DNA from 2 places in the Clostridium lapidicellarium genome. Region 2 is predicted to be linked to the other one. Evidence: riboswitches for the same ligand, from Rfam matches in the RefSeq annotation. Region 2 holds a riboswitch; the other holds the start of a gene.
What was found. A riboswitch is a leader RNA that binds a small molecule or an ion and turns the genes downstream of it on or off. The one in region 2 is predicted to bind cobalamin.
Positions count from the first base shown of each region.

Region 1: linked by a shared signal. The riboswitch ahead of AB8S09_RS09725 (hypothetical protein) and the one ahead of AB8S09_RS12420 (DUF3870 domain-containing protein) in region 2 are both predicted to bind cobalamin.

Region 1 is NZ_JBGFFE010000013.1:10,760-15,511, forward strand. Features, by position in the region: gene cbiQ (cobalt ECF transporter T component CbiQ) at 1-207, shown strand, start outside; gene AB8S09_RS09715 (energy-coupling factor ABC transporter ATP-binding protein) at 221-1,048, shown strand; gene AB8S09_RS09720 (alpha/beta-type small acid-soluble spore protein) at 1,205-1,402, shown strand; cobalamin riboswitch at 1,469-1,640, shown strand; gene AB8S09_RS09725 (hypothetical protein) at 1,894-3,411, shown strand; gene AB8S09_RS09730 (ECF transporter S component) at 3,561-4,151, shown strand; gene AB8S09_RS09735 (P1 family peptidase) at 4,242-4,752, shown strand, end outside.
Region 2 is NZ_JBGFFE010000021.1:44,011-48,762, forward strand. Features, by position in the region: gene clpB (ATP-dependent chaperone ClpB) at 1-1,840, shown strand, start outside; cobalamin riboswitch at 1,852-2,029, shown strand; gene AB8S09_RS12420 (DUF3870 domain-containing protein) at 2,118-2,441, shown strand; gene scpC (succinyl-CoA:acetate CoA-transferase ScpC) at 2,666-4,189, shown strand; gene AB8S09_RS12430 (acyl-CoA mutase large subunit family protein) at 4,207-4,752, shown strand, end outside.

The DNA.
Region 1 (4,752 bases), on a different contig from region 2:
GATACAGGAAAAATAGCGGTGTATGTCATGATAGAATCCCTGGATAGAAGTGTGAGAGTCTATAATGCCATGCTTTCGAGGGGATATAACGAAGATAGTAAACAAGCCAAGTTTTTTACTTATCCTGTTCCGGTTAAAGATTTTCGCTTTGGAATTTTAATAGCGGTTTTATTGTTGGTTTTAATTCTTGTAAATATATTTATTTAAAGGAGAATAATTTATGTCACTTATTGAAGTGGATGATGTCAGCTATGCCTATGGTGACGGCAGCATGGCACTTAGAAATGTTAATATGAAGATAGAAAAAGGTGAGAAAGTGGCAATACTAGGACCAAATGGTGCAGGCAAGTCGACACTTTTTCACCTGTTTAATGGAATTTCAAAACCTAAATCAGGTACTATTACAATAGACGGACTGCAGGTATGCAAAAAAAACTTGGTCAAAATAAGGCAGATGGTAGGTATGGTATTTCAGGATTCCGATGATCAACTTTTTAATTCCACAGTTCGTCAGGAAATAGCCTATGGACTTTTAAATATGGGAATGAAGGGAAAAAAGCTGGAGGATACCATAGCATGGGCATTAAAAGTGGTTGGAATGACAGGATATGATGATAAGAGCCCGCATAATTTAAGCGGAGGACAGAAAAAGAGGATTGCTCTCGCAAGTGTTCTTGCGATGAAACCTCAAGTTATGGTATTGGACGAACCTACCGCAGCTCTTGATCCAAGAGGGGTATATAAATTAATTAAGCTTTTGGATTCAATAAATGAAAAACTTGGAATTACCCTGATCTTTGCAACACATGATGTAGATACAGTTCCCCTTTTAGCTGATACAGTGTATCTTTTGGATAAGGGAAGTATTGTGATGGGAGGCACTACCAAGGAAGTATTTAATCAGAAGGAGCTTATTCGGAAAATTAATTTAAGGCTTCCAAGAGTAGCCCATCTTGTTGAAATACTGGAGAAAGATGGAGTATTAAAAGTTGATACCCTTCCTCTTACTATTGGACAAGCTAAGAATGTTTTAGAAAATAAAAAATGATGTACTGTCACTGGAATTTTTAACAAGATTTCAGTGATTTTTTCATATTTGCTATTAATTTAATAGTTTATAAAATTACGAAATGCATAAACTCTAAATACACAATTAATAAAATACTTCAATAAAAAATCTATGTGGATAAAAGGAGGAATTAATATGGCAAGCAATGGAAGAAAATCTTTAGTTCCAGACGCAAAAGAAGCTCTTGATAGATTTAAAATGGAGGCAGCTAGAGAAGTAGGAGTAAGTTTGAAAAATGGATATAATGGAGATATTACATCTAGAGAAGCAGGATCCATCGGAGGACAGATGGTAAAGAAAATGATACAGTCCTATGAAGAGGGACTTAAGTAAAAAACGTGAATGTAAAAAAATTTCACTTGACGAATATGGACAGTAAGTATATAATATAGAATATAACTTAATAAAAAGGCATAAGGTTTAGTTGATAATTAAAAGGGAATAGGGTGAGATACCCTTACAGCCCCCGCTACTGTATAAGGTGACGATTTTGGATTCCACTGGAAAGTTTCTGGGAAGGGAAAAAAGGATGAACCGATAGTCAGGAGACCTGCCTGTGTCTAGGTATGTAGTAATCTTTCGGAGGGAAGGATTTATCAATTGTAATACTGCTGTTATTTTTAGTGACAGAGTTTTGTAGTGTGGTAATTAGGGACTTCCAAAAGAAGTCCCTTTTTATATATGTTGGTGTTAACTTAAACATATCTAATCCCTTTAAAAATGCACTTGTTTGTCATGGATAAATAGGTGCATTTTTTATATTTTAAATATTGTAACATTGGTTTATAATAATATCAAGTGTTTCTGAAAGGAAGGATAAGATCATGTCTGAGAAATATTGGCCTGAAACCGTTATACTCTGGGGAGCCGGTGCAACTAAAAGCCTGGGGCTCCATGCAACCAAGGAGTTGATGCAGCTTATTTCAAAAATTAGTAGAGGCGATTTTTCTTTTTTGAAAGGGAAAAACGAAAAACTGGCCGGTGCCTTTAAAAAATTGATTGTTGAGGATCTGATTGAAGATTCAAAAATATCAGAGATATATGATTTAAGGGCCCTTGAAGCCATAGTAAATACAAATAACAAGATCAATATGCATGAACTTTTCACCCTGCTTGATCAACTTATTGACAACAATATGGGATTCAATGCTTTTGTAAATGGAAGAACACAATTTTTGAGGGCAGAGAGGGTCAAGGCAGCTAGGAGATGCCTTATTTTGATTATTGAAGAATTGGAGAGATTTAGCATTCAAAATGTTCCAGGTTACACGGATAGAGAAAAAATGGAACCTTATTATGAGTTTGCAAAAGTGCTTACTGATCTCATGATAGAAGAAGCACAGGCATTTGAAAACAGAAATTATAAGAGAAATACAAGACGTTTTTATCTTTTTTCCTATGCCATAATATCTTTTAACTGGGATCCTGTAATTCTCTGGAATCTATTTAATGTACACAAGGAGAGAAACCAGAATCCGATTAAATTGAAAGATGGCTTAAAATTACAGCTTTACGATGATTTTGGAACCCAGATATCTTCTACCCAGCTGGATGATGGTGAGTCAGGTATATGTTATGTTACAGATGAGCCTCAATGTAAGAGCATAAATGATTATAATTATCCTTCTAGGATAATAAGAATAGGGAAAATACTATTTCCACACGGTATGTTTGGAACTAGGATTTGTCCTGAATGCGGCAAATCGATAATAAGCTTTGCAGAAAAATGGGATAGGCTGTCTACCGAAATTTTTGGACCGTCCATTTTAAAACCTCTTCAGAAAAATTGGAAATACACCACTGAGAAGGAGAAGTTGTATGAGAGAGGTGCCATAGAATGTCCCTACTGCGGCCAGATAACTTATCCATATGATATGAATCTCATAATACAGAGCCTTTCAAAGAAGAGAAATGCCCCTATTTTAGAAGAACTTAAGACTGAAATGGGACTTCTTATGAAAAATGCAAAACATATAATTTTTGCGGGGTATAGTCTGCCTATAGACGATATTATGGTTAAAACTTTTTTTATGTCCTCTATATCCGGCAGCGATAAACATAAACTGAAATGCACCATATTGAATTATGACAAAGAATATGAAAACTCGGGTTGGCTAAAGGGGAAGAACATATTGGAATATATAAAAAAATCAAGAAATAATTCTGCGGCAGAGTGTATAGATAATATATGTGATATATTTCCACTGGAGAATATAAGGGTAAATTTGAGCGGGATACCTGATGTATTTATGGAGAAAGGAAAGTGCAGCAGAAGTAAAGTTATAGATTTATTGTATCCCGAGGAATATTTTAATGGGGGATTCCCAATACGCAGGGGTTAAAAGATATTGTGTTTTTTTTAACTGATTTATTGAACTTTTTGATAAAAGTGATAGAATAAAATCGTCGGTATTTATAAAAAAACTGAACTAAAATTTTTTTGAAGGAGGTTTCCGTGTTATATCGTAATGAATAACAACGGAGGAAAATTATGGAAAGACAAGTTAATGAATGGTCAAAGCTGACCGTTAGAAAGATTACTATAATCGGCATGTTATCTGCAATTTCTGTCGTACTTGGCGTAACAGGACTTGGTTTTATACCTATTCCACCGGTAAAAGCTACTATAATGCATATTCCAGTTATAATAGGTGCTATTTTGGAGGGACCGTTGGTAGGTTCCATGGTGGGGCTTATTTTTGGTATATTCAGTGTGATTCAGTCTATAACTACACCTTCACCTGTTTCTTTTGTATTTATGAACCCTCTGGTATCGGTTTTACCGAGAGTGCTTATAGGAATAGGAAGCTATTATGTATTTAAAGCTATAAAAATAAAGAGAAGGGTTTTTTCTGTAGGTATAGCTGCTGCAGCCGGTTCATTGATAAATACGGTTGGTGTACTGGGAATGATATATCTTATATATCTGGAGCCTTATTCAAAAGCATTGAATATAAGCTTGAGTGCGGCTAAAAAGGGTATATTGGCAGTGGCCTTTACAAATGGAATACCAGAAATGATTTTATCCGTGCTTATTACGGCATCTGTTGTTACTGCCGTTTTTAAAATAAGACATAAGTAGACTTGTTTTTAATTAAATCAAGTGTAAAATCAACCCTGAGCTTTTACCAGCTTGGGGTTTTATAATATAATATGGAGGTGCAGGTTAAAAATGAGGGAAATTTTGCTGAATGATATAGGTGGGATAAAAATAGGAAATGCAGAAAAATTAAAAGGACCTACAGGCTGTACCGTAGTTATATGTGAAAAAGGTGCATCTGCGGGAGTGGATGTTAGAGGTGGTTCTCCAGGTACACGTGAAACGGATCTATTGAATCCTGTTAATTTGGTGGATAAAATACATGCTGTAGTTCTTACGGGTGGCAGTGCTTTTGGACTGGATGCGGCAGGTGGTGTGATGCAGTATTTGGAGGAAAGAAGCATAGGATTTGATGTGAGTGTTACAAAGGTTCCCATAGTTTGTGGAGCTGTACTGTTTGATTTGAATATAGGCGATTATAGGATAAGGCCTGATAAGTCCATGGGATATGAAGCGTGTATAAATTCCGAATTGAATTTATGCAAAAATGGCAGTGTAGGTGCAGGAACGGGGGCAACTGTGGGTAAGATACTCGGAGATGAATATGCCATGAAGGGAGGACTTGGTTCTTTCGCTCTTCAAA
Region 2 (4,752 bases):
TAAATTTAGAGGTGAGTTTGAGGAAAGGTTAAAAGCTGTTTTAAAAGAAGTGGAAAAGAGTGAAGGAAAAATAATACTCTTCATAGATGAAATTCACAATATAGTTGGGGCCGGAAAGACGGAAGGATCTATGGATGCGGGAAATATTATAAAGCCAATGCTTGCAAGGGGAGAACTTCACTGTATAGGAGCCACTACTTTTGATGAATATAGAAAATATATAGAAAAGGACAAAGCACTTGAGAGAAGATTCCAGCCGGTGGTTATAGATGAACCCAGTGTTGAAGATTCCATTTCTATATTGAGAGGCCTTAAAGAAAAATTTGAAATATACCACGGCATAAGAATTCATGATTCTGCCATAGTGGCAGCGGCAAAGCTTTCCAGCAGATATATAACTGACAGATATCTTCCGGATAAAGCCATAGATTTGATCGACGAGGCATGTGCTATGATAAGGACGGAGATTGACAGCGTACCTACTGAAATGGATGATGTCAGAAGAAAATTATTTCAGTTGAAAATTGAAAAGAAAGCGCTGTCCAAGGAAAAAGATAAAGCTTCTGTAGAAAGACTCAGGACAGTGGAAAAAGAACTAAATGATTTGAAGGATAAAGACAATGAACTTACAGCCAAATATGAAAAGGAAAAGTCAAATATAACCGGTGTCAGGGATTTGAAGAAACAGCTGGATGAAGCAAGGGGTCAGATTGAAAAGGCAAAGAGAGAATATGATTTGAATAGAGTTGCGGAATTGAAATATGGAACTATACCTAAATTGGAGAGAAAAATAGAGAAAGAAGAAAATACAATAAAGGAAAACAATGAGACTGCCATGTTGAAGGAAGAAGTTACGGAACAGGAAATATCTCAGATCGTATCTAAATGGACGGGAATTCCGGTGTCTAGATTAGTGGAGGGAGAAAGGCAAAAACTTATTAACCTGGAAGATGAACTTTCAAAAAGAGTCATAGGACAAAAGGAAGCTGTCAAGGCTGTTTCTGATGCTGTTATAAGGGCAAGATCGGGAATGAAGGATCCAAAGAGGCCCATAGGTTCATTTATATTTTTAGGTCCTACAGGAGTGGGAAAGACTGAACTAGCCAAAACTCTTGCCAGAGCTTTATTTGATAGTGAGGATAATATGATTAGAATAGACATGTCGGAGTATATGGAAAAGTATTCCGTTTCCAGACTTATAGGAGCTCCTCCGGGATATGTTGGCTATGAGGAGGGAGGTCAGCTTACAGAGGCAGTCAGGAGAAAGCCTTATAGTGTAATATTGTTTGATGAAATAGAGAAGGCACACAGCGACGTCTTTAATATATTTCTACAGATACTTGACGATGGAAGACTTACGGATAATCAAGGCAAGGTAGTTGATTTTAAAAATTGCATTATAATCATGACCTCCAATATAGGGAGCAGCTATTTGCTTGAGAACAAGAGTTCTGCGGGAATAGACGAAGATATAAAAAATAAAGTGATGAATGACATGAAATTGAAGTTTAAACCAGAATTCTTAAACAGGCTTGACGATATTATAATGTTCAAACCATTGAACACCGTGGAGATTAAATCCATAATAGATATATTTTTGAAGGATATAGAAAACAGGTTAAAGGATAAGAATATCTATATAGAAATAACCGATAGAGCTAAAGACGTTATAGCAAGAGAAGGGTATGATCCGGTTTATGGAGCCAGACCTTTAAAGAGATATATGGAAAATGTGCTTGAAACATCTATTGCCAAGAAGATAATTAAAGGTGACATTTATGAAGGCTGTAAAATAAGAGTAGACTACGATAATGATAAATTTGAGATAGAGAGAATATAGAGAACCACTAAAATTGAATATCTAAATTAGGTGTTATTTAAGAATAAGTAAAAGGAAAAGTCAAATACTGCAGTCCACGCTACTGTATGGAGGATGAAACTTTATTATGTCACTGGATATATAAATCTGGGAAGACCAAGGAGTAAGATGAATCTGAGCCAGGAAGCCTGCCTAATATATATATGTTGATTCCTTCGGGGAAAGGAAGAGATGTTATGCTTTAAATTCATTAAATTGAGTTTTATAGCAGTATATATTTGGGGGGAGGGTATGTTTTTTGAAAAAAGATAATGTATTTATTACTGGGTATGCAAAACTTCCGAAGGGGATAACAGCAGCCGAAATTTACAATGAAATTGTCATAGGGATCATTGTGAACAGGTATTCTGGTGAAATACAGGACATGGAATGCTCTTTTGTGACTGATACTGCGAAAAAATATGCTAAAGAATTATTGATAGGGAAGAATTTGAATAATATCAAGGAAATTGTATCGGATATAGAAGATAATTATTTTGGAATGGCAAAAAAATCTTTTATAGCGGTATTGATAAATTGCCACGAAAGGTATAAAATAATATTGAGTAAAAGATGTAAATAAAAAATAAAAATAAAAAAGCCATTTTATTACGATATAAGGGTAAGACCTTTATATGAAAGTAATGAAAGTAACGGCGTGAGTATATTCTTCAATGTACTTGGGCCGTTTTTTGTTTTTCTATTATACATATCCAGATCAAAAAGGAAGGGAGGACATAGAGTATAAATTAAAAAATTTAATAAATAATATAATTATGTTAATTATTTAATAGAGAAGGGGATAGTATGATTACGGATAGGATAAAAAATAAAGAGCTTCTAAAACGTATAGGTACACCTAATGATGCTGCTGAACTTATCAAGGACGGTATGACTGTCGGGACCAGCGGTTTTACGTTTTCAGGTTATCCTAAGTCGGTACCTATGGCACTGGCAAAGAGGATAAAAAATGGCGAGAAAATTAAAATCAATTTGTACACAGGTGCCTCTGTAGGTGATGAGCTGGATGGAGAACTAGCCAGAGTTGGGGCAATCAAAAAAAGGTTTCCATATCAGACGCACAAGGATGTAAGAAATGCTATCAATGCAGGTAAAATAGATTATGTAGACGCCCACCTCAGCATGTCACCTCAAATGGTAGACTATGGATTTATGGGTAAAATCGACGTGGCCATAGTTGAAGCCGTAGGTATAACTGAAGAAGGTTATATAATACCAACTACATCTGTGGGAAATTCACCTACATACGTTAAAGATGCAGATATTGTGATTGTGGAGATAAATGAAACTCAGCCAACTTCGCTTATAGGGACACATGATATATATATCCCTGAGAAACCGCCTTATAGACAGCCCATACCTATAACTCACGTGGCAGACCGAATAGGTACGGATTATATAGAAGTCGATCCCGATAAGATAAAATGTATAGTTTTCAGTGATATAAAAGATAATATTAGAAAAGTGGCACCAATAAGTGAAACAAGCAGAAAAATGGCTGGAAATTTAATAGATTTTCTTGAAAATGAAGTTAAGCAGGGAAGACTTCCCGAAAATTTGCTGCCGCTCCAGTCAGGAGTTGGCTCTGTTGCAAATGCAGTACTTGCAGGGTTGAAAGAATCCAGATTTAATAATTTGGAGATATATACTGAAGTTGCACAGGATTCAGTGTTCAATTTGATGGATGAAGGCAAGATTTCAGTGGCTTCTGCTACATCTGTTTCTTTCTCTGAAGAGGGACAGAAAAAATTTTATGACAAAATCGATGAGTACAGAAAGAAACTCATATTGAGACCTGAAGAGATAAGCAATAATCCTGAAGTAATCAGAAGACTCGGGGTAATAGCTATGAATACGGCCATAGAAGCTGACATATATGGCAATGTAAATTCAAGTCAGATAATGGGTTCCAGAATGATGAACGGAATAGGCGGTTCAGGAGATTTTACGAGGAGTTCCTATATATCCATATTCACGACGGAATCAGTTGCTAAAAATGGTGAAATATCCTCTATAGTTCCAATGGTACCTCATTGTGATCATTCGGAACATGATGTAGATGTAATAGTTACAGAACAGGGTGTAGCCGATTTAAGAGGGTTGTCTCCAAAAGAAAAGGCTAGAGTCATAATAGAAAATTGCAGCCATCCTTATTACAGACCATTTCTTAAAGATTATTTTAAAAGAGCATGTCAAGGCAAGAATATTCATACACCAGTTTTGCTCAAGGAAGCGTTATCCTGGCATGAAAGATTCCAGGAAACTGGCAGCATGAAATTTAAAACTGATAAATCAAGTCCAGAAGAATAAAGAAAAGGGGTTAGAAAATGTTTAAGGAAGAAAAAGTTAATGAAGTAAAAGCCAAGAAAAAAGAGTGGGAAGAGGGAACTCTTAAAAAAACAGTTACTAGATTCCCAGAGAGAAAGAAATCCTTTAAAACCACATCGGGTATAGAAGTTAAAAGACTTTATACACCTGAAGATGTACAGAATTTAGACTATAATGAAAAACTTTCATTTCCAGGAGAATACCCTTATACAAGAGGTGTTCAGCCTACTATGTACAGAGGTAAGCTCTGGACAATGAGGCAGTATGCAGGTTTTGCTACTGCAGAGGAATCAAACAAGAGATATAAATATCTTTTGTCGCAGGGCCAGACAGGACTTAGTGTAGCTTTTGATCTGCCTACGCAAATAGGTTATGATTCCGATCACGAACTTGCAGAAGGTGAAGTTGGAAAAGTTGGAGTTGCCATAGATTCTCTTAAAGATATGGAAACACTTTTTAATGGAATACCACTGGATAAAGTAAGTACTTCCATGACAATAAATGCTCCGGCTTCAATATTGCTTGCTATGTATATAGCTGTAGCA